DNA from 3 places in the Arthrobacter sp. PAMC25284 genome. Region 3 is predicted to be linked to each of the others. Evidence: riboswitches for the same ligand, from Rfam matches in the RefSeq annotation. Region 3 holds a riboswitch; each other region holds the start of a gene.
The links. A riboswitch is a leader RNA that binds a small molecule or an ion and turns the genes downstream of it on or off. The one in region 3 is predicted to bind cyclic di-AMP.
Positions count from the first base shown of each region.

Region 1: linked by a shared signal. The riboswitch ahead of KY499_RS01315 (NlpC/P60 family protein) and the one ahead of KY499_RS08590 (M23 family metallopeptidase) in region 3 are both predicted to bind cyclic di-AMP.
Region 2: linked by a shared signal. The riboswitch ahead of KY499_RS09635 (hypothetical protein) and the one ahead of KY499_RS08590 (M23 family metallopeptidase) in region 3 are both predicted to bind cyclic di-AMP.

Region 1 is NZ_CP080382.1:269,235-279,263, forward strand. Features, by position in the region: gene KY499_RS01275 (FAD-dependent monooxygenase) at 1-312, shown strand, start outside; gene KY499_RS01280 (universal stress protein) at 368-826, shown strand; gene KY499_RS01285 (hypothetical protein) at 823-1,320, shown strand; gene KY499_RS01290 (glycoside hydrolase family 16 protein) at 1,461-1,949, opposite strand; gene KY499_RS17975 (hypothetical protein) at 2,012-2,425, shown strand; gene KY499_RS01295 (alpha/beta fold hydrolase) at 3,008-3,871, opposite strand; gene KY499_RS01300 (low temperature requirement protein A) at 4,258-5,469, shown strand; gene KY499_RS01305 (trans-acting enoyl reductase family protein) at 5,523-6,743, opposite strand; gene KY499_RS01310 (hypothetical protein) at 6,807-7,091, opposite strand; cyclic di-AMP (ydaO/yuaA leader) riboswitch at 7,315-7,481, shown strand; gene KY499_RS01315 (NlpC/P60 family protein) at 7,486-8,151, shown strand; gene KY499_RS01320 (serine hydrolase) at 8,498-9,697, shown strand; gene KY499_RS01325 (DUF1918 domain-containing protein) at 9,784-9,978, shown strand; gene KY499_RS01330 (DUF5129 domain-containing protein) at 10,002-10,029, opposite strand, start outside.
Region 2 is NZ_CP080382.1:2,083,131-2,093,159, reverse strand. Features, by position in the region: gene KY499_RS09650 (glycosyltransferase family 39 protein) at 1-1,270, opposite strand, end outside; gene KY499_RS09645 (glycosyltransferase family 39 protein) at 1,277-3,232, opposite strand; gene KY499_RS09640 (bifunctional glycosyltransferase family 2/GtrA family protein) at 3,233-4,660, opposite strand; gene KY499_RS09635 (hypothetical protein) at 4,784-5,380, opposite strand; cyclic di-AMP (ydaO/yuaA leader) riboswitch at 5,601-5,765, opposite strand; gene KY499_RS09630 (IS3 family transposase) at 5,954-6,997, opposite strand; gene KY499_RS09625 (transposase) at 6,961-7,407, opposite strand; gene KY499_RS09620 (HAMP domain-containing sensor histidine kinase) at 7,559-9,076, opposite strand; gene KY499_RS09615 (response regulator transcription factor) at 9,080-9,820, opposite strand.
Region 3 is NZ_CP080382.1:1,859,678-1,869,706, forward strand. Features, by position in the region: gene KY499_RS08555 (glycoside hydrolase family 38 C-terminal domain-containing protein) at 1-828, opposite strand, end outside; gene fdhD (formate dehydrogenase accessory sulfurtransferase FdhD) at 940-1,821, opposite strand; gene KY499_RS08565 (molybdopterin molybdotransferase MoeA) at 1,994-3,451, opposite strand; gene KY499_RS08570 (DUF6457 domain-containing protein) at 3,448-3,735, opposite strand; gene KY499_RS18565 (hypothetical protein) at 3,738-4,136, opposite strand; gene KY499_RS18570 (NTP transferase domain-containing protein) at 4,157-4,501, opposite strand; gene KY499_RS08580 (HNH endonuclease) at 4,581-5,081, opposite strand; gene KY499_RS08585 (NlpC/P60 family protein) at 5,305-6,063, opposite strand; cyclic di-AMP (ydaO/yuaA leader) riboswitch at 6,325-6,484, opposite strand; gene KY499_RS08590 (M23 family metallopeptidase) at 6,634-7,446, opposite strand; cyclic di-AMP (ydaO/yuaA leader) riboswitch at 7,451-7,688, opposite strand; partial or broken gene KY499_RS08595 (metal-dependent transcriptional regulator) at 7,808-8,504, opposite strand; gene serC (phosphoserine transaminase) at 8,815-9,945, shown strand; gene KY499_RS08605 (MFS transporter) at 9,967-10,029, opposite strand, start outside.

The DNA of each region.
Region 1 (10,029 bases), 1.6 Mb from region 3:
GGCGACGCCGCCGCAGCCGTTTCATTGCTCGCTGGCCAGGGGGCTTCCCTCGGGATGGCCGGGGCCTATCTCCTGGCCGACCACCTCCGACTGGAGCCGGACATCGGCCGGGCGCTATCCGCCTTCGAAACGGGATGGCGGTCCGAGGTGGAGGACCACCAGCGGGCCGGTGCGGACGCCGCGGGCTGGTTCGTCCCGGCGACCCGGCGTGCCAGCATCATGCGACGGATGGCGATACGGCTCATGCGGGTTCCGGGCGTGGGCGGCCTGATCGGGTCCAACCTGATCGGCAAATCCGGGGCGGCACTGTGAGCAGCCCGGCCCGAGTTCTACGATTATTCTGCAGGCTAGTGAATAGGACACGGACATGACCAGCCATAGTTTATTCGGGATCGTCGTGGGTTTCGACGGGTCCGAGCATTCCCAAGCGGCATTGAACCTGGCCATGGAGGAGGCCCGCCTGCGCGGGGGCCGGTTGCACCTCGTGACGGTCTGGAGCCGGCCCGCGCTGACCTGGTATCCAACGATGCTGGGATCCGCCGAGGGACAGATTTTTGCCGCCGATTCCCCCGAACGCGTTGCCGAAACGGTGCAGGCCGAAGCCCTGATGATCGCAAGGCGTGAAGGCGCGGACGCCACCGGGGAGGTCGTCCACAGTGATTCACCGGCGTCGGCCATCCTTGATGCCGCCCGCGACGCCGATCTGGTCGTCGTCGGCTCCCGCGGTCACGGGGGCTTTCCCGGGCTGCATCTGGGGTCGGTGTCCCATCAGGTGATTAGCCACGCCCCCTGCCCCGTCCTCGTCGCCCGGCCGAGGGGCAGGTGAGCGGCTTTCAGGAGGTCGGGTCCGTCCCCGCGGAATGGTGGCAGGTTGCGGGCGCGCTTGGCCCGTTGGCGGTGCTCGTGGCGGCGGCCATCGGGGCTTATATGGCGTGGCGGACGGTGCAGCAGAAGGCCGTTGCCGACAACCGCGCCGAATGGTGGAAGCGGACCCAGTGGGCCCTGGACCAGGCACTCGGCCCCAACGCGAATGGAAGGGCGCTCGGGCTGGCGACGCTCGCGGTCCTGGCCCGCAGCCCACTGGCCGCTCCTGATGAACTCGAACTGCTCGACATCGCGTGGAAGTCCGTCACGCCGGAAGCCGGGGGGACCACAGCCGGCACCCAGGCGCCCCGGCAGGTTTTAGGGGCCGGTGGGCACCAGGCAGCGGAAGAGCGCCGGGTCCAGGCGGCCGCGGCCAGGTTGCGGGTCGCCCTCGACGGGCGCCTGGGCCGCGCGACGCCCCCGGCGATACAAGCGCTCGCCGGGAAGCGCGACTAACCCGGCAGCGCACCGGAGCACAGTGCAGCAAAACAATGGTGCGGGAATACGAACGGCTGCCCGCCCCGTGAATATCCCACGGGGCGGGCAGCCTGATGCCGTACACACCGCGCTGGAGCCGGAGATGCGTAAAACCGGTGTTACTTGTAGACGCGGACCCAGTCGACGTGCATCTGGGACGGCTTGGTGGCCGAACCATCGGGGAACCAGTCGAGCTGCAGCGTCTGGTGCATACCGACCGTCGGCTGGTGTGCCGGGTTGGTATCGCTGAACGTCTTCACACCGTCGATGAATCCCGTGATGCCGGCGGGTGTCCACTCAACGGCGTAGTTGTGCCACTGGGTGCTGTCGATCACGGTCTTTGAGTAGGTCTGGAAGTCCGATCCGCTGCACTTGTAGTGCAGGAAGAACTTCATGGTGGTCGTGTCGGTGCTGCCCTCGGCGAAGTCGATCTCGGGGCAGTTCGTCGCACCGGTGCCACGGTTGGGCCAGAGAATCGCGACCGGGTGGTACTTCGGGTCCCGGGCGCTGGTCTTCATCCGTACTTCCCAGCGGCCGTACTTCTGCTGCGCGAACTTCGCGGACATGCCGCCGGTGGTGCCGGAAGCGTCGCCGCTGACCGTCGCCACGCCATTGGCAACGGACCAGGGCCGCGGCGGATCGAATACCCTTGCCGGCGTGGCCGGTGCCCTTGAAGACGCTCCACTTGGTGGAGTCCGGGGCCCCGGTGTTGGAGAATTCGTCACCGGCAACAACCGGTCCCCAGCCAAAGTTGCTGGCGGCCTGGGCGCCATTGCTGGTGGCCGCCACGGCGGCCTGGGGCATGATCGGGGCGACAGCAGGCGGGGCCGCGGCTGCCGGCGTCGTGCCTGCGGGGGGAGTGTTAAGTTCGACGCGGGATGCCCCGGCGCCGGGCGCCGCACCAGCGGCCGGTGCGGCCGAACCGTCGGCGGCGACGGTCCCGTCCGCGGTGTCGTCGGATCCTTCGACGGCGACGTCGGAGGTCTCACCGGCCGGAACTTCGGACTCGTCAATTGCGGGTCCGTCAGTGGCGGTGCCGGCGTCCGAAGATCCCGCTGCCGCGGCGCCGGTCAAGGGAGCCTGATCGGACGGGGATGACGGTGCTGTGGCCGCCTGCATGCCGGGAGCGGCGCTGCAGCCTGTTAAGGACAGCGCCCCCATGGTCATTACGATTGCGATTTTCTTGAACAAGGAACCCCTCCGGGCGTAGGACTGGCGTACCCGTCCTGCTACCGGGGCGAGGGCGGGTACGGAAAGTGTGATCCGGCTCCGGCCACAGAGGCCGGAGCGAACGGGTAGTGACGGCGGGGCGGGCCCCGATGACCGGGGACCCGGGACCCCGTATTTAGGGACATACCGTCACGGCCAGCCGCCAACGTTACTGGATCGTTACCTTCCCGGGCAAGGAGCCGTCCCCCGGTTTTCCCTCCTGCGCTGGGCCTGCAGGAGCTCCAGCCCGTCACTCAGGGCTACGCGCACCGCGGGGCTCGGGCGCGGAACCAGCCCTTGACCAGCGCCGACGTCAGGGTTCGTGCCGGGACGCCGGCGTGGCACCGTCGAGCTAGGCCGGTCGCCGTTGGGTCGAAGATTTTTTGGCGGCCTGCATAACGGCGGGTCACAGGTGGCGTCACCCGCCGTTATGGGAACCGGCCCGGGGGAGGCGGCGCTAGATACAGCTCGGCTGGTACGCGGCGTCTGCCGGAGTTCCTGCGGGCCGGCCGAGGGCGTTGGCCACCAGTTGCTGCACTACGCGGTCGTTGGGCGCCTGGTCGTGTTCGAAAACGTCCGCCGGGCATTTGTCTTGGATGGTGATATTGGTGATCTTCTTCGTGGAGCCGGCAAGGAACTGGCTCTGATAGGGGGTAACAACTTCGTCGTATTTCGTGGACAGCACCGTGTAGGCCGGCCCTGGCACCGTGTCGCCGATCGAGTTCAGCTCCGTGAGGAACGCGGACCCGGCCTGCTGGTCCGCGCAGGCCTGGCAACCGTCGCCGCCTGCCGAGGTTACCGGCGGCACGAAGTCCGGCGGCGGCAGGATAACGCCCTGGGTGCCGTGGTTGGACGGGGCGATGCCGACCAGCTGGTTGACCTTCTTGGCGCCGTTCAGGAAGCCCATGTAGTAGCGCGGCATCATGCCGCCCTGGCTGTGGCCGACAAGATTCACCTTCTTCGCCCCGGTCGCACCCAGTACTGCGTCGACGAACGGGGCGAGCTGCCGGGCGGACTCGGCCACCGGTCCGGAGGCATCGATGCCGTTGGTCTTGCCGTAATTCAGGGCGTACACGCAATAGCCCGCGTTCTTCAGATAGGGCGACATGGTGGCCCAGTTCTTGGCCATGCTCTCAAAGGTTCCGGGCACGAGCACCACCGGGTATGGGTGCTCTGCCGAAGGCTGGCAGCTCCAGTCGTTCGCCCCGGGAGGGGAGATGTCTGTGGTGTCGGCCTGGGCCGCCGGCGCTGCGAGGATCGAGGCGCAAAGAAGGCCAATAACGGCGAGCGCGGCGGGTTTGACTTTCGAAATGTGGGACATGGACTACCTTTACCGGTCGGACCCCTCGACGGTGAGGGGTTGGCGTGGCGGAGGGTCTTCTACCGGATCTGCCCCCGCTGTGATCCGGCTCACCTCCATTTCCCAATGCTAGGAAAGGGCATCCGCTGACGGGTCATGTCTGCACACTTGTGCAACGCCTTTGCGGCGATAAATCTACTGACCGGTAACTTATGTTGGAGTTTTTGCACGCATTCGCCAATTCCGGCTCCGCTTGAGGCGGCATCCCTGAGGCGGCGCGTGGCAAACTGTACGCAACGCACTGTACTCAGCGCACAGTACCCAGCACGGCCGGGCGGATCCGAGGGGGACGCGCAGGCGGAGATGTCTGCTCAGGCCTCCTCGGCCGGCCTACCCAGGAGGGCACCATGCAGGAACCTGACCACGAGGCGCACGACGGCACCGCGGGAAACAAGAGCGCTGCCGGCCTGACCAGGCACCCGGAGAACACTGAGGTCCGGCCCTTGGAACTCCTCTTCGATCTGGTCTATGTCTTCGCGCTGAACCAGCTCTCGCATCATTTGCTTGAGCACCGGGACTGGGTGGGAGCGGCGCAGACGGCCATCCTGTTCCTTGCGGTCTTCAGTGTCTGGTCCTTCACGACCTGGATCGCCTCCCTGACGGACACCGAGAGGAACCCGGTTCGCTGGCTCCTGCTGGCCGTGATGACCCTCGCGCTGTTTATGAACGGGGCGCTGGGGGATGCCTTCGGCGAAGGCGGCTGGCTCTTCGTTGGCGTGTATCTCACCATTCAGGTCGGGAGGAACCTCTGGGCGCTCCGGCTCGGGCTGGAGCGGATCATGCACGATCACCACGGGCGGACGCTGATCTGGACGCTTGGCACGGCCGTGCTGTGGATCGGCGGCGCTATCGCGGAGGGCGAACTCAGGCTCGCGCTGTGGGGTGTTGCGACCTTGATCGACCTGCTCGGATTCGTCGCCGCGCATCCGCTTCCGGGGCGGAAGACGGACACCCGGGACTTTCCCTTTGTCGGGGAGCATCTCATCGAGCGATGCAGGCTCTTCCTCCTCATCGCGCTGGGCGACACGATCCTCGTTTCCGGCTCCAGCCTGGTCGGGGCCAAGCTGGACGTGCCCGCAGTCGTCGCCACCGGCGTGGCGATCATCGGCACCATTGCGCTGTGGTGGAGCTACTTCCGCCGCTCCGAGGGGGTCACGATGGAGACGCTGAAGAAGAGCTCAGACCCGGCCCGGCTTAGCCGTATGGCCATCTACGCGCTGATGGGCATGGTGGCGGGCCTGATCCTGGCGGCCGTTGGCGACGAGATCGCGATTGCCCACCCGCTGGAGCAGACCGATGTATTTACCAACCTGATGATCTTCGGCGGCCCCGCCACATTTGTCCTCGCCCAGGGCTGGTACCTGTGGCGGGTTGACGGGGATCTGCCGGCGTCCCGGCCCGTGGCGTTCCTCACGCTGGCCATCCTCACCGTGGCGACCCTGCCGCTGCCGAAACTCGGCGCGGCGGCCCTCAGCGTGCTGGTACTCGTCGCCATGGCGATCGCCGACAGCATCAAGGCCCACCGCGAAGGCGACCGGGACGAAGTTGCCAACCACTAAGGTTCAACAAGAAATCTGACAGCGACGATACCTTCACACTGTCCGTCCCATCATCAAGCGACAATCGTGAATTCGAGCCCGGCGCTGGCCTGCAGGCGCCGCAGCAGCGCCGTCCCCATCGCTGCTCCCGGGGTCCAGACCCCGCCCGCAGTTTCCTTGCGGTCCACGTCCTGCAGCAGGCACAGTGCGCTCTCGCTGATCATCTTCGACGTTGATCCGTAGCCGGGGTCTGCATCACCCCTGACCCGGGCCCGCAGCTCGGTGCCGTCGGTCGTCTCGCCAATGAACAGCAGTTCGTAGCTCCCGCTTTCGCGCTCCCGCGCATCCGGCCCCATGCCCGGCCTGGGCAGCACGAAGCGCTGCAGCAGTTTGCGTGACGGGGCAAAGCCGAGCAGCCGCTCCTGCAGCCGGTTCGTCAGCGCCATCCGGCGGGCGCGTGCCTTGCCGCTTTCGCCGCCGCCGGTCAGCATGCGTTCGTCGTAGACGAAGTCCCGGCCCCAGGGGTGGCCGCGAAGCGCATTGGTGCGGTGCACGTTTTTGGTGTTAATCGGCGCCATCAGAAAGGGCGCCGTCCAGCCGCCGGCCGCGTCGTCATACTCGGCCCCAGCGCTGTCAGGCTGCGCCGGGCCGCGAAAACCCGGCGTCAGCGCGAACGGGTCTGCCATGGTGCGCGCCGCGGCGGGATCGCGCCGCAGCTGCTCGACAGTGGCCAGCGCGCTGGCGATCGTGCCGCCTGAGAGCCCACCCTGAATCGCGCACACGCGGCCACGCACGCGCACCAGCGGCTCGCCGAAACGGTGCATCGCCTGGTTTTGCAGAAACATAACGCCGAGGTCAAAGGGAATCGAATCGAAGCCGCAGGAGAATACGATCCGCGCGCCGCTCGCCGACGCCGGAGCCTGCAATCGCGGGATCATGGCCGCCATCCACACCGGCTCGCCGCAGAGATCGACGTAGTCGGTGCCGGCAGCAGCGCAGGCGGCCACCAGTGCCTCGCCGTGGCGCTGATAGGGGCCGACAGTGCTGAGCACGGCGCGCGTGCGTGCCGCCAGCCCGGTCATGGTGTCCGGGTCCGCCGCATTGGCGCTCAGCAGCGGCAGCCCCGGATCTGCGCCGATCGCGTCACGTACCGCCGCCAACCGCACCGGATCGCGGCCGGCCAGGGCCCAACGAAGCGTGTTGCCGGTGCCATAGGTGCGCTGAAGGTATTCGGCCACGAGACGGCCGGTAAAGCCCGTGGCACCGAAAACGATGAGGTCGAGGGGCTGGTTCATAGGCCGGGGCTCTGTTCCGGTGGGAGTCGTGGGAGTCGTGGGAGTCGTGCCGTTGGGCCGGGACTAACCAGGCCCGTCCGATGCTCCTGTGGGCACCTTGCCCCGGCGTCGTTCCACCACCGCGTAGGCCCTGCCGTCCAGATACTCCCAGTCGGTGACCACCATAAATCCCATCGCGTCCGCCCGGTCGTTGAGGACATGGGCATCAAAGCCGCCGTCGCGGGGCTCGGCATCCCAGGTTCCCACATGAACTTCCCGGTCCTCCAGGATCAGCATCTCGGTATTGACGTTGAAGTCCTCCCGAGGCTGGGCACTCAACTGGCAGATGGCGACGCAGGGACTGGGCATTTGGGGCCTCCGGTACCGGGACGGGCTGATGGCACCATCCTATGCCAGGGACCCGGCAGTCCCAGGGCGTTTGCCTACGATACAAATCGAGTTGATAACGACCGCCACGCCGTTCGTTACCCTAATGTGACAATAGGCCTCCGGGTCGGTATTGTAGTTATCAGCCCGTTATCTTCTTTTCGGGCGCTCCCCAGCCGATTGCCTAACTCTGCCGCGGCCGCGGGGACATCCAGAACCAACGTCCGGCAGAGACGGGGAAACCACTTCCGACCCGCCACCTGGCCGGTCTTGGGGTGAAGCCGCACAGTGCCCGCATGACGGGCCCAGACGCGGCCGGGTGCCTCCCATCCGAATCCGACAGCTCACCTCGCAGGCATTGGGAGAGGTTACAGCTATGTCTTCAATCAATACTTTCGCGCGCCAAGCCGCCGTTCTCGCCGCTGCATCGGGCATGATCCTGGCCAGCGGAATTGCAGCCAACGCCGCCGGCGCCCCCGCCGAGCAGGCCGCCGCCCCGGCCTCGACCCTTAATCTTGCGACCCAGGTCGCAGCACCCGTTAGTGCTGATTCAACGGTCCAGATCAGCTTCGAACGCCCCGCCGTCGCCTCCACGGCGGCACCCGTCGTTGAACAGCCCAAGCCTGTGGCAGCAGCTCCGGCCGCCCCCGTTCGGGCGGCCGCTCCGAAGGCGGCAGTAGCAATTCAGGCAGCCCCGGCCGCTGCTCCGGCTGCAGCCCCGGCAGGCGGCCGCAACGCGACGATGCTCGCCGCTGCTTATGGCCAGCTGGGAATGACCCAGGACTGCACTGTCCTGGTGGAAAGGGCTCTTGGTGCAGCCGGAAAGCCGGTCGGCGATCTCGGTCCCCGCCAGTTCCTGAACCACGGCACCGTCGTCGGCGATCCCCAGCCCGGTGACATGGTCGTCCAGTCCGGCCACGTGGGGATTTACGCCGGGAACGGCCAGGTCATCAGCAGTGGCATGAACGGTGCCAACCAGACTGTTGTGCACCCGCTGTCCTGGCTCACCGCCACCGGCGGCGTGACGTTCGTCCGCGCCTAAGCAGCGCAGCAGCACGGAGCCGTTGCCAAAAGTCCGGACCTCGAGTGGCCGGAGGCTGGTCCGGACCGACGCGTCCCTGAGCAGGGGACTTCCCGCTCCCGGCAGCACCGGATGGATGTAAAGCCAGCACTCACCGATCAGGCCCATCCGCCGGAACGCGCCCCAAGATGCCCCTCCAGAACACGGCGCCGGGGGAAATTCTGCCCGAGAATCCTTGGGCCCGGGCCAATAGGCGGGGCGGACTACAGGATTTCCAAGGGTTGGGCTCTTGCAGGCGTTTCTCTTCGGATGCAGAATGCAGGGACCCTAGTGGCCCCCCGCGGCCAGATACTTGGGGGGAGAGATCATGCCTGCAAAGCACTCCATCCGGCAACCTGCGGTTCAGCCCAACGATCTGCCCGGGCGCCATGCCCGCGGCAGTCACATGGAGGGCGCCCGGCACCTGTCCGCCGGCGTTCAACCCGCTGCCCAGCGCACATCAATTCGTCCGGCCGCACTGCGGCCGCGGATGCTGCTCGCCGTCCTCACCGCGCTGACCCTGCTCACCGCCAGCACCGTGTACGCAACGGTCCAGGCCGGACCGGCGCCGGCGGGCAGGTCCAGTGCGGCGCCAGAGTCCGGCTCCGGCGCAATGTCCGCCGCCGGCACCGACGCGCGCCCGCCAGCCTTCGTTCTGCCGCGCACGGCAACTGCCCCCGCCCCGGCCGTTTTTCCGCAGGTCACACCCGGCGTGGTGGTCCCTTCCGGTCCTGCGGGTCCGGGACCTATGAACACGGCCACGACGGCGCCCGCTGAGGATCCCAGCCCCCGGGACGGCGACGTTATACCCGCACGCGCGGTGACGCCGATAGGCCCCCAGCTGGAGGAACGGATCAATGCCATCATCGCGGCCAACACTTCCTATGACCTGGGAATTGCCCTGATCGATGTCTCGGACGACGCCATCGACGATGCTGTTCATGAGTACGGGGTTCCGTCCGGGTTCGTGGCTGCCAGCACGGGCAAGATCCTCGCCGCGGCCGCCTTGTACCACCGGGTTGAATCCGGTCAGGGGGCGCTGACGGACCGGCTGGGTTCTTCCACCGCAGGCGTACAGATCCGCCAAATGGTCCAGCAGAGCAACAACGACTCGTGGGCCTTGATCCTCGGCGTCCTCGGAAAGCAGGGCCTGCGTGACTACGCCGCCGGCCTCGGCATCGACTATGACCGCAGCGTGAACGCCCTGACGCCGGCGGACATGGCCCGGATCCTCGCCCTGCTGCATCGGGGGGATCTCCTGAACCCGCAGAACACCGCGCAACTGCTGTCCTACATGCAGAACACCAACTACGAAACGTTGATCCCCGCCGCGGTCCCGCCCGGCGTCGCGGTCTTCCACAAATACGGTCTGCTCTCCGCGAACCTGCATGACGCGGCCATCCTGGCCCAGGAGGGCAGGGCCTTCGTCCTGGTGGTTTACACCCGTGGCCGGGGCCTGTCCGATATGGACGCCCGGGCCGCTGTCATCAGGGAAGTAGCCGCGGTGGTATCCGATGCACTGTTCTGAGGCCGGAGCGAAAACCGTATGCGATGCAGTCGGGCGATTCCGCTTCCTGGCGGACCTACGTACGCTGGGGAGGGGAGGTGAATACCATGAAAGCAGCTCCAGGAGACCGCATCATCATCCGCGGCACCACAGTCGAGTCAGCGGACAGGCACGGACAGATCCTTGAAGTCCGGGGTGAGGACGGCACACCGCCGTACTACGTCCGGTTCGACGACGGCCACGAGACCATCCTGTTTCCCGGCGGCGACTTCGTCGTCGAAGGCAGCGGGACGGTGACCTGAACGGCCGGGCCCGCAACTGACATCTAGAAGTTCGACGAACTACCGGATCCG
Region 2 (10,029 bases), 220 kb from region 3:
CAGCGGCTGCGGGCCGGGTCCGGCGCTGCCAGAGCAGGACGCCGCCCAGCCCCGCGAGTCCGGCAATTCCCGGCGCCAACGCCACCATGTAGTAGGCGTGGAGGATGCCCGCCATGAAGCTGAACGTCAGGCCGGTGACGGCCACCCAGGCGCCCCAGATAATCACGGAGGCCCGGACGGCGTCCGTGCGCGGGGCTCGGCGACCCAGCCAGAGCAGGCCGGCGCCCAGCAGCAGCGCCGAAGGAATCAGCCATGCGATCTGGCCGCCGAATTCGCTGTTGAAGACACGGAACAGCCCCGGGGTGCCCCAGCCGTTGCTGCCGCCCACGCTGCCGGTCTCTTCGCCGTTCAGCCGGCCCAGGCCGTTATAACCGAGGGTGAGTTCGATGATGGAGTTGTTTTGCGAACCTCCGATGTAGGGGCGGGCGTCGGCGGGAATGAGCTCGACCGCGGCCAGCCACCAGCCCGCCGAAACGGCCATTGCCGCGCCGGCGCCGAGCAGGTGGAGCAGGCGTTTGCCGGCCCTGGCGGGTGCGGTGAGCAGATAAGCCACGGCGAACCCGGGGACCACCAGCAGGACCTGCAGCTGCTTGGTCAGGAACCCGAAGCCCAGGAACACACCGGCCAGCAGGAGCCAGCCCGGGCGTGCATCCTGGATCGAGCGGATCACGGCGTAGGCGGCGGCCGTCATGAGCAGTACCAGCAAAGCGTCGGGGTTGTTGAAGCGGAACATCAGCACGGCCGCTGGTGTCAGGGCCATGACCGTGCCGGCCAGCAGACCTGCGCGGTGGGCCAGTCCGGCGTCGGCGGTGGCGGGGGCGGCGGCCCGGCGGACGGCCAGGTAGACCAGCCAGACGGTCGCTACCCCCATCAGCGCCTGCGGCACGAGAATGCTCCAGGAGCTGAGTCCGAAGAGCCGGACGGACAGGCCCATCACCCAGAGCGAGGCGGGAGGCTTGTCCACCGTAATGGCGTTGGCGGCGTCCGACGAGCCGAAGAACGACGCGGTCCAGTCCTGGGACCCGGCCTGCGCCGCGGCGGAGTAGAACGCGTTGGCCCAGCCGGAGGCGCCCAGGTTCCACAGGTACAGGGCGCCGGTGGCCAACAGCAGCAGGGTCAGCTCCAGGCGCGGCCGCGTCAGCTGCGTCACCCGCGTCTGCCGGAGTGAAACTGGCCGGTCGCCAGCGCCGTGGCCGGTCCCCTCGCCCCGGCCGGTGGCCAGGGTGAGAGGAGTCCGTCGGGCAAATGCGGGGCGGGTGCCGTCAGCCATGACTGATCAGGCGCCCAGGTTGTAGACCGTGGAGGTCCCGACGGTCTGGGCCTCGTAGTTGGCCGCAACCCAGGCGGCCACCTCGGAGTTGCCGCCGCGTCCGCCCCCGCCGCCACCCTGGCCCTGTGCTGAGCCGCTGGAGATGAAATAGCCGATGTCGCCGTTGTCCACCATGGCCTTGAACTCGTCGAGGGTCGGATAGGGGTCGCCGCCGTTCCAGCCGCCGAGGGCGATCACGCTGGTGTCAGAGGCGAGTTCCAGGCTGGCGGCCTCGCTGGCGCCGGACACGATCCCGGCCCACTTAGTGCTGGTGGCCTGCAGGAGCGCGGTCAGCTCGGTGGAAGCACTTTCCGCACCGGGGCCGCCGGTGCCGATCGCCGAGGCGGTCGGGCCCGACGTCGGGATGGAACCGGAATGCGGCTGCGCCGCCGTCGCCAGGGTCCAGGATGCAGTGCCCAGACCTCCGGCCAGCAGGGACAGGATCACGACGCCGGTCGCCGCGGCCGTGCGGAGGCGCCAGGACAGGCCCGGCAGGCTGTCAACCCGCAGAATCAGTGCGGTGGCGGCCAGGACACCCAGCGCCACAGCGATCACCCGCAGCCCGGGCAGCCAGGCCGGGTCCCGGCCCAGCAGCACAGCCGACCAGACCGAGCTGGTCAGGACCGTCACGGCGAGCAGAATCCGTGCCGGCATGTACGCTCTGCCGCGCCACAGTTCCACCGCTCCGATGCCAACAATGGCCGCGATCGCCGGAGCCAGGGCCACCGCATAGTACGGGTGCACGGTGCCGCCCATGAAGCTCAGGATGCCGCCCGTAATGACCAGCCACCCGCCCCACAGCATAAGAGCAGCCCGCGTCGTCGAGGTCCGTGCCTCGCGCCGGGTGAACCACAGACCGGCGCCGAGCAGAAGGAGGGCCGCCGGAAGCAGCCAGGACACTTCGCCGCCGAAACTGGTTCCGAACATCCGGGTGATCCCGGTGGCGCCGCCAAAGGCGACGTTGCCGCCCGTGCCGCCCCTGCCGCCGTCGGCCGGACCGCCGCCACCGCCGCCGCCACTCGAGCCGGTGATCCGGCCAAGACCGTTGTAGCCCAACGTCAGTTCGAGAAAGCTGTTGGTCTCGGAGCCGGCCATGTAGGGCCGGTCCGAGACCGGGGTCAGCTGAAAGAGTGCGATGTAGCTGCCAGCCACCACAACGATGCCCGCGGCGGCACCCAGCAGATGCAGCAGACGGCGGCCCAGAGTGGTGGGTGCTGCCCACAGGTAGGCCAGGCCCAGTGCCGGCACAATCAGGAAGCCCTGGAGCATTTTGGTCAGGAAAGCCAGGCCGATGACGGCGCCGGCTGCGGCCAGCCACTTCCAGCCCGCCTTCTCGATGGCTCGGGTCGTCAGGTACGCCGCCAGAACCAGGCACAGTGTCAGCATGGCGTCCGGGTTGTTGAACCGGAACATCAGCGCAGCCACGGGAGTCAGTGCGAGCGCGCCTCCGGCCAGCAGTCCCGCAGCCGGGCCGGAAACCCGCTTGACCGTCAGGTACAGCAAACCGACGGCGGCGACTCCCATCAGCGCCTGCGGAATGAGCAGGCTCAAGGGCGAAAAGCCGAAGATCCGGCCGGCGAGGGCGGGAATCCACAGCGAGGCAGGCGGCTTGTCCACGGTAATGGCGTTGCCCGGATCCAGGGAACCGAAGAGCAACGCGGTCCAGTCCTTGGTTCCGGCCTGGACGGCTGCCGCGTAGAACGAGTTGCCGTAGCCGGTGGCTTCCAAATTCCACAGGTAAAGAACCGCGGTGAGGGCCAGCATCAGGGCAGCCGAGGGCCGGACCCAGCGCGGCTGGTGTCCGAAAAGCAGACGGTCCCGGCGGCTTGCCGGTACGGCGTGACGTGCGGTGGAGCGCGGCTCCGGGGCGGTGGCCGGGGCCCCGGACGGGCTGCCGGCAGTGGGGTTGATGGTCGCGGTCATTTACTTGGCCGTTTCTGTCTGAAGGTTGGAAGTGTCAACGGCGCCTGGGGTCAGGCCAGCGGTGGCTGGGGCCGGGGCGGCGACTGTGGCGGGGAGGCGGCCCCGGCGGACGAAGACCACGTGCCGGAACAGCAGGAATTTGATGGCGGTAGCGGCCAGATTGGCCGCGGTGACGGTGGCGATCTCCACCCAGGGGGCCGGCGCCGCAGGGAACCCATGCAGCACGGCGAGGGCTCCGGAGGTCAGAGCCAGCCCGATGCCGAACACGAGCAAGCCTTCGAAGTGGTGGCGTGCCGCTTCCGAGCGGCCCTCGATGCCGAAAGTGAAGCGCCGGTTGGCAGCGGTATTGGCGACAGCGGTGATGAGCAGGGCCAGGAAGTTGGCCAGTTGCGGGTCCATGAGGCCACGGCAGATGAGAAAAATTCCGAGGTACGCCACCGTGGAGGCGATTCCGATGCTGCCAAAGCGGATCAATTGCCCGAACAGGCTGCCGCCGGGGCTTTGTTCCTGTGGTCGGGAGGCCGCCGGGAGCGGACCTCGGGCGAGGGCGGCACGGAGTTCGTCGACAGGGATACGTCCGGAGACAAGGTCCCGGCTCAGCCTGGCCATACCGCGCAGGTCGGCCACGGCCGTCTGGACGATGTCGACGCTGGAATCGGGATCATCGGTCCAGTCCACCGGAACCTCGTGGACGCGCAGCCCGCATTTTTCGGCCAGGACCAGCAGTTCGGTATCGAAGAACCAGGCGTTGTCCAGCGTGTGCGGGAGCAGTTGGCGGGCGACGTCTGCCCGGATGGCTTTGAAGCCGCACTGGGCGTCGCTGAAGTGCGCCCCCATGAGGGACTGGAGCAGGAAATTGTAGCTGCGGGAAATGAACTCCCGCTTGGGGCCCCGGACTACCCGGGAGTTGCGGGTGAGGCGGGTTCCAATGGCGAGGTCCGAGTGTCCGGAAATGAGGGGGGCCAGCAAGGGGCACAAGGCTGCAAGATCGGTGGAGAGATCCACGTCCATGTAGGCCAGGACGGGAGAGGGTGAGACGAGCCATACCTTGCGCAACGCGTTTCCGCGGCCTTTTTCGGCCAGATGGACTACGGCGACCTCCCGAAGTTCCCGGGCCACGCGTTCAGCGGCCTCGAGGGTGCCGTCCGTGCTGGCGTTATCGGCCACCGTAATCCGGAAAGAGTGGGGGAAGGTGCTCCGCAGGTAAGCGTGCAGCCGGCGCAGGCAGGCCTCCAGGTCCCGCTCTTCGTTGTAGACAGGAATTGTCACGTCGAGGACCGGCACCGTCGTGCGGGTGTCAATGGGGGAGCGGCGGTTGCCGGGGACCGTATCAAAAGCGGTAGCTGTTGCGGCGAATTCCGAAGCCGGCCCGGCGGGCGTCGCTGCGGGCTGGGGCAGTGTTCCTGTGGCCTGGTCCGTGAATGTCATACCCCAACAGTGCTGCCGGGACCTATAACCGTCTTAGGGCCAACCTGTGTGCCCGCTGTGCAAGAAGGGAAGACCCCGAACCGGACGGTTCGGGGCCTTCCGGGCGGGCTTCGTGGTGCCGGCTCAGTACCAGTTGTTGGCGTAGTGGAAGTTCAACGCACCGCACGGGGAACCGTAGCGCTGCTTGATGTAGTTCAGGCCCCAGTTGATTTGGGTCCGGTAATTGGTCAGGTAGTCCGTGCCTGCGCTCGCCATCTTCTCGGCGGGCAGGGACTGGACTATGCCGTAGGCGCCGCTGCTCGGGTTCTTGGCCGTTGTCCTCCAGTCGGATTCCTTGGTCCAAAGCTTCTGCAGGCAGGGCATTTGGCCGGCGTCCCAGCCGTAGCCGCCCAGATTGGCGGCGGCGTAGGCCTGTGCCCCGGCAGGGTCATCGACGGCCACGGCCATGGGTGCCGGGGCGGGGGCGGGTGCCGGTGCTGAAGCGGGTGCTGGTGCTGGGGCTGGAGCGGCTGCCACCTCATCTGCCTCCGTCGGCGGCGTCTCGGACTCCTCAGTCGCGGCCGGGCTGGCGTCTGCGCCGCCGGGGGTGTCCGTTGCCGGAATTTCTTCCGGGCCGGCGTCGACGGGCTCAGTGTCCTGCACTGTCTCGAAGTCCAGCTTCGGCAGCGGATTGGCGCTCAGGGCGGATGCCTGCAGGCTCGTGTCGCTGACGGTTGGCATGCCGCCTGTGCCGGTTGCCTGTCCTGCAGCGCCGACACCAACCAGTACTGCGCAGGCTGCTGCGGCGACGGCCGCGCGTCGGCCGGCCGTTCCTAGTCCAGCTGCCAACCGCGACCGCGCCGAAGCCGGAGTGGCCTGGTCGGTACGGTGCCGCGGGGCCTCGGAAAGGGTTTCTGTCGGGTCGCTTTCGGGGCGCGGTTTTGCCGTGGATCTCGTCATTTTGGCCTCTCAACACCGGCGGAGTTAGCTGTCGGGTTCGGATGAGGTCATCCGGCCGCACGGAAACTCACGTGTCGGCTTCACCCCAGGGCGTGGGTGCGCTGTGCCCGGGAACTTTGGGTTCCCCGCCTCTGCCTGGTCCAGCGGAATCCGGGAAGCGGCAGAGCTTGGCGTCCATCCGGATATGCGGCTCCAGGGGGGCGGCCGCACCCTAAAAACGGTACAGCACACTCGGGATTAAGTCACATTTTGATAACGAAGCGCACGACGGCGGTGCGTCGCCTTGCCCGCCGGCTGGTCCGTCGGCGTCCACTTCGACGGTTCAGTTCACGCTCGACGTCGCGACGGTATCTATCAAGCTGTTTGTGACAGCTGGTTGGTTTCTTTGTAGTTGATGCCGGCGTGGCCGGGGGCGCCGGGCGCTGTCGGTTTGCGGCGGTACCTGTGGGGGTTGCGTGCGTGGCAGGCGTCCAGTGTTGCCTGCCGTTGCCTGCGGGCCTGTTCGACGAGCCCGTGGTGGACGGTGTCCGGCGTGTAGTAGTTCAGGCCGCTGTGGCGGTGGTTGGCGTTGTAGTCCGCCAGGAACGCGGCCATGTGGGCCCGGGCGTGCTGGAGATCCTGGAACCGTGGGGGGAAGTCGAGGTCATATTTGACCGTCTTGAACAGGGATTCCGAGTAGGGGTTGTCGTTGGAAACCCGCGGGCGGGAGTAGGAGAGTTCGATGCCCAGAGACCGGGCGAGGTCCAAGGTCGTGCCGGCGCGCATCGGGCCCCCGTTATCGGCATGCAGCACCGCGGGGCGCTGCCGGTTTCCCGCGACCGCGTCCCTGATGAGAGCGGCCGCCAGGGCCGCTGTTTCTCCGTGTTCGACCCGGTGCCCAACGACCTTGCGGGAGTAGACGTCGATGATTGTGTAGAGCTTGTACGTGTGTTTGCCGGAGCCGTGGAGCATGGTGATGTCCCAGCTCCAGAGCTGGTTCGGGGCCGTCGCGACCAGGACCGGCTTGACCCGTCCCGGGCCCGTGCCGCCGCGTAGTGCGCGGCGGTCCCCGTTCTGCCCGTGCGCGGCGACGATCCGGTGGGCTGCCGCAATCGAGAAGGAGCAGTACCCGGCGTCGAGCATCCGATAATAGGCCTGGGTGACCGAGAGATTCCCGTAGTCCTCGGAGTTGAGCAGCTCCATGAACTCCTCAGCCTCGGCCGTGGTGATCCGGTTCGGGTAAGCCCGGTCACGGCGCGGCACGGTGACCCCTGCCGGGACAGGAGGACTCAGATGCCGGTACCAGGTGGTGCGGTGGAGGCCCAGCAGGGCGCAGGTCTTCACCGCTGACCAGCCCGCCGTGATCAGATTGCCGGCGAAGGTCAGGGCGATGTCTTTCCAGACTTTGGCACCAACCACTCCGGCCGGCCCGGCTCCGGTTCTTCCAGCACCGGATCGGTCGCCGCCGCGCTCTTGGCCATGGCGTCCAAGAGCGCGGAAGCTTTTCCCAGAATGTCCACCGCCGCCTCGGCCCGGGCCAGCTTGGCCTTGAGGATCTCGTTCTCCTTCAACACCCGCTTAAGCTGCTGTTTGTCGCCTGCGTTCAACCGCTGGTCCTCGTTCCCTTGCTTGATGCTGGACCTCAGCTCCCCGGCCTCGCGTTGCTGGACCCAGAGCCGGACGGTGTTATCGCCGATACCCACAGCCCGGCAGAACGCGATCCGGGACCCACGCTCCAGGCACTTCTCGTACTCATCCAGAATCGCGTGCTTTTGCTCGAGAGTGAAGTGGCTCCTCCCGGAGCGACGGACAGGGACAACAAAATCCATGACGGACCTTTCCCCGCCCCCGTGATCAGGCCGAGCCGACAGAGAACCTGTCACACAACAGCCTGACACACAGGGGCGATTCGTCGTGTGGGCAGGGAACCATCGAAACGGCGCCCGGGAGCCATTGCTACAGCCCGTGCTACGGCCAGGCTTAGGGCGCCGCAGGCAGGCGAACGGCGAATTCCGTCCGGCCCGGCCGGGACGTCACGCTGACGGACCCGCCGTGGGCCGCCACGATCGACTGCACAATAGACAATCCCAGCCCGCTGGTCCCTTCGGCGGTCGGCGCTGTCGGGGCAGCGGCGGGAATGGTCACGGGGTTCTTTCGGGAGGCATCCGCACGCGCGAAGCGGGCAAAAACCCGGTCAATGAAGTCGGGTGCGATGCCGCCGCCGTCGTCCGTAACGGTCAACACGGCGCTGCCGTCGGCTGATCTCATCATTCCGGTGGCCACCGTTGTCCCCGGCGGCGTATGTTTCCGGGCGTTTGACAACAGATTGGCCAGCACCTGGTGAAGTTGCGTGGCATCGCCCCGGACCACCACCGGTTCCTTCGGTAACTCAAGCTGCCAGATATGGTCGGGGGCCATCACTTTGGCATCGCTGACCGTTTCGATGATGAGTTGGGTGAGGTCGACGTCGCTGACTTTGACGGGCTGGCCCTCGTCCAATCGGGCCAGCATCAGGAGGTCCTCCACGAGTGTGGTCATGCGTTCGGACTGGCTTTGGACGCGGGCCAGCGATTTCGCGCCGTCCGGCGTGAAATGCTCAGTCATCCGCATCAGCTCCGTGTAGCCGCGGATCGCGGTGAGGGGCGTCCGCAGTTCGTGCGAAGCGTCGGCCACAAACTGGCGTACCTTCATCTCGCTCTCCTGCCTGGCCTCGAGCGCATTGGAGACGTTGTCCAGCATCTTATTCAGGGCGTAGCCCACGCTGCCGACTTCGGTGCCGGGGTGGGCTGCCGACGGCGGAACGCGCACCGCCAGGGCCACTTCGCCGGCGTCGAGCGGGAGCCGCGAAACCTTCGTGGCGACCTCAGAGAGTTGCTCCAGCGGCTTCATAGTCCGGCGGATCATTGCTGTCCCGGCGAGGCCGATGACGACCAGCCCGCCGGTGGACACCACCACCATGGTCCAGACCAGCGAGGCGAGTGTGTTCTGCTTGGCGGCCAGCGGGAGGCCGGTGACAATGGTGTCCCCGTAGGGTGCCGTGACCGCGATGAGCCGGTAGGTACCTGTGGACAAGGTGCGGTCAACCGGGGCTGAGTTGGGCACGAGATCCAGCAGGATCTGATCGTCCGCGGACGACAGCGACCCCCGCGAGGCGTCGTCGTCGAGGAATCCTGCGCTGCTGACGGCTCCGTCGCTGACCCGTGCGATGAGTGTGCCGATGCCCTGGCCGCGGCCTTCCAGCGGATCAGGCCGGCCCGCCGGGTTGCCGCTTTGGGGGCGGCCGGCGGCACTGGATATCCGGGACGCCTGGGCGAGGCGTTCATCCAGCTGGCGGGTCAGGAAAGAATCCATGGACGCGTAGCTGAAAAGTCCTATGGCGCCGCAAATGGCCACGAGCAGTGCCATGGCAACAAGGACCAGGCGGGTACGCAGGTGCCAAGTGGACGGGTTGCGCCAGTCGTGACCCGTGCTGCGGAGCTGTCCGGAAAGCGTGGACACCGACTACTCCGCCGGTTTGATGACATAGCCGGCGCCGCGCACAGTATGAATCATCGGCGGGTGGGTGAGATCGATTTTCTTGCGGAGGTAGGAAATATAGAGTTCCACGATGTTGGCCTGACCGCCGAAGTCGTAGTCCCAGACCCGGTCGAGGATCTGGGCCTTGCTGATCACACGCTTCGGGTTTTCCATCAGATAGCGCAACAGTTCGAACTGCGTGGCCGTGAGGTTGACTTCCTCTCCGGCGCGGGTGACGTCGCGCGTATCGACGTTCAGCACCAGATCACCGACGACGAGTTCCGCCGTATCCATGGCGGCCACGCCGGAACGTTGAACCAGCCGGTGCAGCCGCAGCAGCACTTCCTCCATACTGAAGGGCTTCGTGACATAGTCGTCGCCGCCGGCTGCGAGTCCGGTGATCCGGTCCTGGACGTTGTCCTTGGCTGTCAGGAACAGGGCGGGCACCTCCGGCGCGAAGGCGCGGATCCGGCCCAGGAGTTCGACGCCGTCGAACCCCGGCAACATCACGTCCAGCACCAGTACATCGGGACGAAAGTCCTTGGCCAGCTTGACGGCTGCGGGCCCGTCGGCGGCTACCGCAACGGACCAGCCGGCCATCCGCAGGCCCATGCTCATGAGCTCTGAGAGGCTCGGTTCGTCGTCAACCACCAGTGCGCGGATGGGTGAGCCATCCGGATGCGTCAGTTGGGGCAGGTTGTTTGTCATGGAATGCGAGGTGGCCATGTGACAACTTTCCGTACCGCCGGTTTGGAGCGGCTTTGGGGATCCTGTGCGGAACCTGTGAATCCCAGCCTAGCGACCGGACGGAAATGTGCGTCCCTGTGCCTGAGAGTCAGTGGTCCCCGATTCCGGCGGGGTGCTCGTGTAGGACGAACGGGTCACAGCCGGAGGTAGTGAGCGGCACAGCCCCGGCACAGGATCGGTCGTCACTC
Region 3 (10,029 bases):
GGTTTCCCGGACGGGCCACAACCAGGCGGAATCGATGTGGGCGTGTCCGGTGGCCACGAGCTGGTGCGCCGAGGCGTACGCCGGCTGGGCCAAAGCCTCTGCCAGTGCCGCGCGGCCTGCGGACGCGGTGCCGGGGACGTCGTCGGGGTCCAGGATGTCCAGCGTCCGTTCCAGCGCGCGCAGGATATTGTGGCGTCGCGGCAGCTCCATCGGGAGTTCGTGCATCAGCCCGTTGAGGGTGTCGATGTCCTGCTGCAGCTCCCACACGGTCTGGTTGCGCTCCGCGATAACGATGCTGCCGAGCCGGTACTTCGGTTCGTTGCCCGACGTCGCTTTGTCCCCGTAGGGGGTGGCCGCGAAGGTCCAGCCTTGGGCAACGTCGGGGTTGGCGGCAGCCTCGACGTAGAAGTCGACCGCCATGCCGCTGCCCAGGAGTTTCAGCGGAATGTACTGGTTCCGGGGTGAGATGGCCTTGATGATGGTGCCGTCCGGGCGCCAGGCGATGCCCTCGCACTGAAACCCCGGGATCTCGGCGGTAAAGCCCAGATCCACTACGACTTCCACCGAGGTGTCAGCCGAGGTACCCCAGGAGTCCGGGACATCGCCCTGGAGCCTGAGCCACAGTGTGCTCCACGGCCGCCCCCAGGCAGCGCCGTGCTCCTGCGGTGCGAAGTCCTGCCGCAGGGCCTCCATAGCCGGCACCGGCTCGTCCGGGACCACCCAGCTGCTCAGTGCGAGCGGGATCGTGCGGGGGTAAATCGCGGGGGTGATACGTTCCCGCAGAAAACGCTCAAGCCGGACTTCCGTGAGACGGCGGTCGTCGTGCAATGTGATCCTCTTTTGGCTGATGTTCGACGCCGGGTTGCATCCAATCGCTGGACAAAAACCTACTGTGATCCGGCGGCTTTGGCCAACGCAGCCCACCCGGCCAAGTGGCAGCTAGCCGGTGGCCGGCCCCACCGGCGCCGGCACGGAGACGCGTTCGTGGCCGGCGTAGACGTTCAGGGAGGTACCGCGGCTGAACCCGGCCAGAGTCATTCCGCTGGATTCGGCCAGCTCGACGGCCAGGCTGGAGGGGGCGCTCACGGCGGCCAGCACAGGAATACCGGCCAACGCCGCCTTCTGGACGAGCTCGAAGGACGCCCGCCCGGAAACCTGAAGCACCGTTCCGGACAGCGGCAACAGTCCCTCCCGCAGCGCCCAGCCAATGACTTTGTCGACGGCGTTGTGCCGGCCCACGTCTTCACGCAGGCACAGCAGTTCCGGGGTGCCGTCCGGTCCAACCCGGAAGAGTCCGGCTGCGTGCACCCCGCCGGTGACGTCGAAGACCGCCTGGGCCTCGCGCAGCCGGTCCGGCAGGGACGCCAGCGTCTGCACCGGGACCGTGAGCGGGTCGGCGGCGGGGCTGTAGTGCGAGGACTTGTGCACGGCGTCGATGGAGTCCGTGCCGCAGATTCCACAGGAACTGGAGGTGAAGACATTCCGCCCGGTGGCGGGACGGACAACGTCGGGCCGGAGCTGGGCTTCCACCACGTTAAAGGTCTGCACTCCGTCTTCGTCCTCGCCGGAGCAGAAGCGCAGGGAGACGAGTTGTGCGGCGTCCCAGATAACACCCTCGGAAACCAGGAAACCGGCCACCAGGTCGAAGTCGCTGCCGGGGGTCCGCATCGTCACAGAGAAGGACAGCCCGTCGATCCGGATTTCCAGTGGCTCCTCAACGGCCAGCACGTCTTCCCGGTGCCGGACCGGAAACTCCAGGGCCTGGGGTGATCCGTCGAGCACAATTTTATGCACCTTGCGGCGCTGCGTCACGCGACCCATACGGTACTCCTTAACTTTTTCGTCTCCGCACCGAAGTCTCAATAGCCTCGTGCGGCTCCCGCTCTGATTCCATCATGGCAACGAGCACGCCGCGAAACCAGCACGGGCTGGACGCACGGCGCCACGGGAGGGGACGTGCCGGGATGCCGTCCACGGGGCAGCCGTGGAAGTCTCAGTCGAGGAGCGCGCTCCAGTCCACCGGCCCGCTGTCCGCCGGCGGTTTTCGGGCCGGCTTCTTCGGGGTTGCCTGGGCCTTGGCCGCGGCTGCGCCGGCATCCGGGATTGGTGCGCCCCAGGGCAGGGCGATAGCGGGGACCAGCGACCCCAGTTGCACGCCGTGCGGCGGGACCACCAGGACGCCGTCGGCCGCGGCCAGTCCACGCATCATGCCCGGGCCTGTGTGCCGGGCGGGCGATGCCATCCCGTACAGCAGCCGGAAGGGCATCAGCCGGGTTCGCCCGGGTTCGGCTTCGAGCGTCGCTCCACACGGCACCTCAACGACGGGCGGCCGTGCGGAGTGTCCCAGGGCCGCCAGAAGCGGCGCCCCGATCGTGGACAGTGCCATCATGGCCGCCAGGGGGTTCCCGGGCAGGCCAACGATGAATCGGCCGTCCGGCAGTTCCGCGAGGACGGCAGGGTGGCCCGGGCGCATGGCAATGCCGTCGATCAGCAACCGCCCGCCGAGCTCGGCGACGGCACGCCGCAGGTGGTCGGTTCCGGACACCCCTGTCCCACCCGTGGTGATGACGACGTCGGCGGGCAGGTTGTCGACGTCTTCCGCGGAGCCGCCGTCCGGGCCCGCCGGGTGGCCGCCGGCTCCGCCCGGTTCCGTGTCTTCGAGTGCGGCGAGCCATTCGGCATAGCTGTCACCGATCTTTACTTCTTCTGTGCAGATCCCGCCGAGCAGGCGCACGACGGCGGCCAACTGGGGTCCGAAGGTGTCGCGAACCTCGCCCGGTCCCGGCAGGCCCGAGGCCACCACTTCGGAGCCGGTGAGCACCAGGCGCACCACAGCCTTGCCCAGCACCGGGACGGTGTCGTGGCCGGCGAGGGCGGCGAGGGCCAGATGAGCGGGGTTGAGCACGGTACCGGCGGAGATCAGCGGCTCTCCGGCTGTGGCTTCCTGTGCGGCTTTGCGGATGTGGTCACCGTTGCGCGGTTCGCCGGGCTTGGCGCTGCCGCCGGTCCTGAGGATCGGCAGCCCGTCCTCGTCTGCGGCGATCGTTCCGCTCTCGCTCCGGAGCACGGCTTTCGCCCCGGCCGGGATCAGCCCGCCGGTGGCGATTGGGCTGGCTTGGTGCGGGGCGAGCCGTTGATGGGCTTCGGCCAGGATCCAGGGCCCGCCACCATTAACGGCCCAGCCGTCCATGGCGGAGGAGGCATAATGCGGGATGTCCTGAAGAGCCGTGACGTCCGCCGCCAGGGTCCGGCCGAGGGCCCGCCGGAGAGACGCCGGCGTGGCCGGGATGGGAGAGGCGCAGTCAAAGGCTAGCTGCCGGGCCTCCTGCCAGGTATGGTCCAGATGGTGGTGGGCGTCCGGACCGGCGTCGGCTTCGACCGCAGTCACCGGGCCGGAGGCGTCGTCGTCCGCGGCATCGGTGCCGCTGCCGCGCGCCGGCGCTGCCGTCATGCGTCGGAGGTTTCAGTGGCCGCGTAGTCCTTCGCGAGCCGGCGAGCCACACCCATCGCCGCGCGCATGGATTCATCCTCGGTAGCCTGGCCCGAGCCGGCGGCAAGCCCGGCCGCGTACCCGGCAATAAAGGTGGTCAGCGGCGCGGCGGGGCGCACCACGGAGTGCGCGGCGACCCCGGCGAGGGAGAGGATCTCGGTTACATCGATCTCAACGCCCTCCAGCTCCAGCGCCTGGAGCAGCGCACGGCACCAGTCTTCCAGCGTTTCATCCTGGCTCTTCACCGTTAGCCTCCAAAATCGTGGTCAGGAGCGGACGCCTGACCGGTTGTTTCGGGCGCGGCCGGACCCCGGGTGGAAACGCCGAGGGCGGACGCGTCGTCCCACGTATCCACATCGTCGGTGGAACCGGCCGGGACACGGACTTCCCGCACTTCAAGACTAGCAAGAAGTGCGAAGACGGAAGCGTTTTCCAGAGCGCCCCGCCGGGCGGCATCGGCGACGGATCGTTGTAGCGCAGCCGTGTCATAAAGGGCCACGAGCGGCTGCCGGCGGCCATCGGCGGAGACCGCCATAACGCTCCCGGCTTCGGCCCGGCTCCCGCCGGCCGGCGCCGCGGAACCGGCCACGCCCTCCCCCGCCGCCGCGGCGAGGAGGACCCCGACGGCGGCGGCCGCGCGCGGCATGTCACAGGCGAGGACGAGGGTCAGGGGTGCGGGCCCCCGTCCGGCGTCGTCAGGGTCGGCGGCAGGACCGCCGGCCGCGGACTCATCGTCCCGCGCAGGGTCGGCGGCATTTTCCGCCAGTTTGGCAAGCCCGGCAGCGATGGCTGCAGCGGGGCCCCTGCGAAGGGAGGCTCTTCCCGGCAGTTCAGGACGGAGTCGGGCAGGGTGCCGGGGTCCGGGCCAACGACGACGACCCTCCGGGCGCCGCGGGCTGCGCGCAGTGCGAGAGCCAGCAGGGTGCTGCCGTCCACGAGAAGACCGGCTTTGGGCACCCCGGAAAGCCGGGCGGACCTGCCCCCGGCCAGAATCACTGCATCGAACTCCACCCGATCAGCCTAGCGCGGTGCCGGCCGGGAGAGGCGACGCCGCGGCGGCCGGCAATCCCGGCTCCGGAGCGGGAAAAGATCAGGCCGCGGATTCGGGCAACAGGAACGGGTCCCAGTCCGGCGCGGGTTTTTCGAGCTCTTTAATCTGCCAGATTGCACCCCTCGGCGGTGCGGGGACAAAACCGAGTTTCCAGCCCATTTCCGCCGGCGTGTGGTCACCCTTGACGTTGTTGCAGCGCAGGCACGCGGCCACCAGATTTTCCCAGGATGAGGCTCCGCCGCGGGACTTGGGCTGGACGTGGTCGATGGTGTGCGCCGCCTTGCCGCAGTAGGCGCAGTGGTGGCCGTCCCGGCGGAGGACGCCACGCCGGCTGACGGCCGTGATGGTGTTGTATCGGGGCCTGATGTAGCGGTGCAGGAGGATAACAGTCGGGCGCCCGAGGACATCCTGGGGCCCGACGACGGGATCCTCACCTTCGGCCACGACGCTGGCTTTTCCGGTGAGCACGAGGACAAGAGCCCGGCGGAAGGTCACTACCGCGAGCGGTTCATATCCTGCATTCAGAACGAGAGTGCGCATCCGCATACCTCTTCACGGCCGCACCCGCCAGCGGCACGAGGGCCGGCTGCCCTCTGCATGGTCGGGCTATGGATCGACACCATAAGAGTAAACACTCAAGTGCCCGATCACCGAATTCTTCTGCGGACGTTCAATCCATATCCGGCGTGGCTGCCGCGCGGGAAAACCAAAGAACCCCTGCCCGGGAAGGGCAGGGGTTCTTTGAGAAACCGGTACTTGCAGCCTAGCCGCCGACGCGGATGAAGACCGGGCCGGAGCCGACGTTGACGCTGAACAGCGCGGTGGTTCCGCCGTTCCAGCCGCCGTGGACAGCCATGCCGTTGCCGACGTAGACAGCGATGTGAGCGAGGCCCATACCGCCATTGGCGTAGTAGGCGAGGTCGCCCGGCTTGGCCTCAGCAGCGCTGACGGTGCGGCCCAGGGACAGGTAGCCTGCCGGCCAGCCGCGGTAGTTGATGCCGGCTGCCGCAAGTGCGTTGGACGCGAGGGCCGTGCAGTCCTGCGACACGCCAATCTGTGCGTAGGCAGCAGCGGCAATGCTTGCGCCGTTGCCGCTGCCGATACCTGCAGGCACGCTGGCGGAGGCGGATCCTGCAGTGGCAGATCCTGCGGTGGCAGTCTGCGCGCCGCCGGTGTTGGAGTTCTGCACCTTGACAACAGGCTTGGCCACAACGGGGGCCGCCGTCGTGGACACGGCCGGCTTTTCATAGGAAATCGCAATGGTTGAAGCAGCCGAGATCGTTGCCGGGGCAACAGAGGACTGGACTTCGAGTGTCGAAGCAGACGTGGATTCACGCTGAACGTTGGTCTCAGCAGCGTTGGCTGCGATACCGCTGGTCAGGACCATGCCGGATGCTGCAGCGATGACTGCGGCCTGGCGGCCCATGCCGCCGGCGTTGTCGCCGACAGCTTTGGCAATGACGGCGAGCGAGTTGGTCTTGGTGACCTCGGCGCGGTGACGTGCGGTTGCACGAGTAGTCATTCAGTTCTCTCTTTCGTGATCCTTGGGCCGCGCGCATTTGGGCGCAGGCTGAGGACGCTCCGGCATCTTGGGGGTACGCCGGATCGCCCCGAATGGGTTAGTTAGCGAAGGGTGTACTGCGAAGACGCGCCAAAAGCGGAAACTGCATTGAGGAAACTGTTCCGGGCGCCGGTAAGGGCAACAGCGGAACTTGGTTTCAGCGGGCTCCGAAGAGCCGCGCCAGCGCGATAGCGCGCAGTTTTGTGGCGTGTAGACACGAAAGTAGCCTCTCCCAATGCCTGCGAGGTGAGCTGTCGGATTCGGATGGGAGTCACCCGGCCGCGCAGCTTCCTGGGAAGCTTTTGCGACTTAACCCCAAGGCCTTCTTTCGAAAGCCAAAATTGGTTCCCCCGCCCCTGCCAGACGATGTCATGCGAACGGACCTTGAGCGGTGGCAGAGCTAGGCAATCCACTCAAGAGCGCCAACTTCGGAGAACTTGGCGCATGCCCGACTTTACAGGAGTGCGGATTCAATGTCACATTCAGATCACGGCGTGTCAGATGAATGCGAGAGCGACCGATCAGCTTGGCCTAGAGCCAGCCGAGCGGATCCACAACATCGCCGTTGACCATGACCTCAAAGTGGAGGTGGCACCCGGTGGAGGCGCCGGTGGTCCCGGTCAAGGCGATCAGCTCGCCTCGGGAAACTTTCTGGCCGACCTGGACCGAGGAGGACGACAGGTGGTTGTACGTCGTCTCGAGGCCGTTGCCGTGATCTACCACAACCCGGTTCCCGCCCCCGAAGGGGTGCCAGGCCGCGAAGGTTACCGTGCCGCTGGCCGCAGCGCGAACGGCTGCTCCGCACTGGATCGTGTAGTCCTGCCCGCGATGGAATTCCCCCGGGCCGCCCGTGATCGGGCTGACGCGGAAGCCAAACGGGGACGTGGCCGTCAGGAGATCCAGGGGCGCGCCAAGGCTACCGGCCGATGCCGCGGCCGTGATGCTGCCGACAGACTGGGCACTCAACAGCTGCTTCAGCTTCGAGTCCGGGTCGCCCTTAGTGGTGACGGCGGTGCGGCTGAAATCGATCTTTGCGGCGGCCTCAGCCGTAACGGCCTGGGATTCCGAAGCGGTAACGGCGGCCCCGGGGCTGGCCACCACGGGACTGGTCACCGGCACGGTCACCGTAAGAATCAGGCCGGTAGCGGCCAGGGCGATGCCGGCCTTCTGCCCAACCCCACTGGCGGCGGCAAACTCTGTTACCTGCCGGAACGGACTGCGCCGGCCCCGGCGCTCATCACGATGGGCATCACGCGGGCGGATGTCCGAAACGGCGACAGCCTGACGCGGAGCCGGGGCGGGGCCAGTCGCACGGCGGCGGCCCCTGGCGGTCTGGATGGTCAAGAAGGGTTCCTCTCTGGATGGCCTGCGGAGTTAGCTGTCGGATTCGGGTCAGAGATCAAAGACCCGGTCCGCCGTGGCACGCTTCCGGCGACCGGGAATCCGTGGATTCCGCGGTTCGGGGAGCTTGCTGCTGGCGGACTTCACCCCAAGGCCGCAAAAAGCAGCCAATAAGTGGGTCCCCCGCCCCTGCCAGAGGGAGATTCTGCGACTGATCCGCTGGCAGGGTTCGGCTTCGGATCAGGTAACGCTTTGGTATCGGTAGTAGCCACCAACTATAGGCGATTAAGCGGTTTGGTAATAAATCCGTGATATCGGCCACAAACTCAGTAGCGGGGCCGGAAGGTTCGGCAAGCGGACAGGATTAGCCGATGGCCACGAAGACATGGGCAGCCACCTCGGGCGGAAGCTCCAACGCTCCGGTGATGCCGGGAACCCGGACGGAAATGTACTCCCCGACGCGTTCCAGCGAAACAAGGGCGCCGGGACGAATCCCCCCCTCATCAAGCTGGAGCAGCAGCTCGGGTTCCACTTGAATCGGTTCGGCAAGGCGGCTGATGGTCACCCGGGAGTCCGACTGGTAACCGGCCATGGCGTCCAGCAGGTTCACGACGCCGTCGGCGCCGTCCTGCTGCGGCAGCCCGCCGAGCTCTACCAGCCCAGGGATCGGATTTCCGTAAGGCGAAACGGTCGGGTGGCTGAGCATCTCGAAGATCCGGCGCTCAACGCGCTCGCTCATCACGTGCTCCCAGCGGCAGGCTTCCTCATGGACATAGGGCCCAGTCGAGTCCGATCACATCCGCGAGCAGCCGTTCGGCGAGGCGGTGCTTGCGCATAACGCTGATGGCGCGTTTGCGGCCGGTTTCGGTCAGTTCAAGGTGACGGTCGCGTGAAACAACAACCAACCCGTCCCGCTCCATCCGGCCGATGGTCTGGGATACAGTCGGGCCCGAATGACGCAGCCGCTCGGCGATGCGGGCGCGGAGAGCCACGATGTTTTCTTCTTCGAGTTCCAAAATGGTCCGAAGATACATCTCCGTCGTATCGATCAGATCCGTCATCCTGCTCAGCTCCTCGAGCGCCGTCTTTGCATCCTACCCACCGTATCGCGGGCAGGCCGCTCCCGGCGGAATCCGCCGTACATCCGCAGCACATCCTAGTCTATTTTGAATTAGTCCGGATAATCATGTTCCCGTGGTTGCCCCGTCCGCCGCACTCCTGGCACCTGTTGGCCTCAATGACCGGACTGTGACGAACCCTTTCCGTGCTGGCTGCGGCGGTCAGGCAGAATATAGGGAGCCTTCGTTGCAGCTACGCCTGCCGAGCCACGTCCCAAGCCACGCTATGCATCAGCCGAAAATTGGAGCCACTGTGAGCGATACCAGCATCACGATTCCCGCGAACCTCCTGCCGAAGGATGGACGGTTCGGCGCCGGACCGTCCAAGGTCCGTCCGGAACAGATGGATGCCCTGGCCGCGGCATCCTCGACGCTCTTGGGCACTTCGCACCGCCAGGCCCCCGTCAAGAACTTGGTTGGTTCTGTCCGGACAGGTCTCAGCGAGTTCTTCCGCGCCCCGGACGGTTACGAAGTCGTCCTCGGCGTCGGCGGTTCCACGGCGTTCTGGGATATTGCCAGCTTCGGTCTGGTGGAGAACAAGGCACAGCACCTGTCCTTCGGCGAATTCGGTTCGAAGTTCGCCGCAGCCACCGACAAGGCTCCGTTCCTGGCGGCTTCGTCGATCATCACGTCCGAGCCCGGCACCCGTCCGTCTGCGCAGGCCGAGGCCGGCGTGGACGTCTATGCATGGCCGCAGAACGAGACGTCCACCGGCGTTGCGGCCCCGGTCCAGCGCGTTTCCGGTGCTGACGCAGGATCGCTCATGCTGGTCGATGCGACGTCGGCGGCCGGTGGCCTCGCCGTTGATGTCGCCGAAACCGATGTGTACTACTTCGCTCCGCAAAAGAACTTCGCGTCCGACGGCGGCTTGTGGCTCGGCCTGTTCTCCCCCGCCGCTCTGGAGCGGGCCGCCCGGATCAAGGCGAGCGACCGCTGGATTCCCGACTTCCTGGACCTCCAGACGGCCATTGACAACTCGCGGCTGAACCAGACCTACAACACGCCGTCGCTGGCCACCCTGGTCACCCTGGATGCCCAGGTGCAGTGGCTCAACGCCAACGGCGGTCTGGACTTCGCCGCGGCCCGGACGGCCGACTCCGCCGGGCGGATCTACCGCTGGGCCGAAGCATCCGGCTACGCGACGCCGTTCGTGGCTGCTGCCGAAGAGCGCTCCAACGTCATTGCGACCATCGACTTCGATGAATCGGTGGATGCCTCGGCCATCGCCAAGGTGCTCCGCGCCAATGGCATCGTGGACACCGAGCCCTACCGCAAACTGGGACGCAACCAGCTCCGTATCGCCACCTTCGTGGCGATCGACCCCAACGATGTGTCGGCGCTGCTGGACTGCATCGACTTCGTCGTGGGTGAGCTCAGGAAGTAGCATCCGCCGGACGCTGAAGCGTCACTGTTCGACGGCGTCGTCCGGGCCTTCTGCCCGGGCGGCGCCGTCGGGATTCTGGCCGGC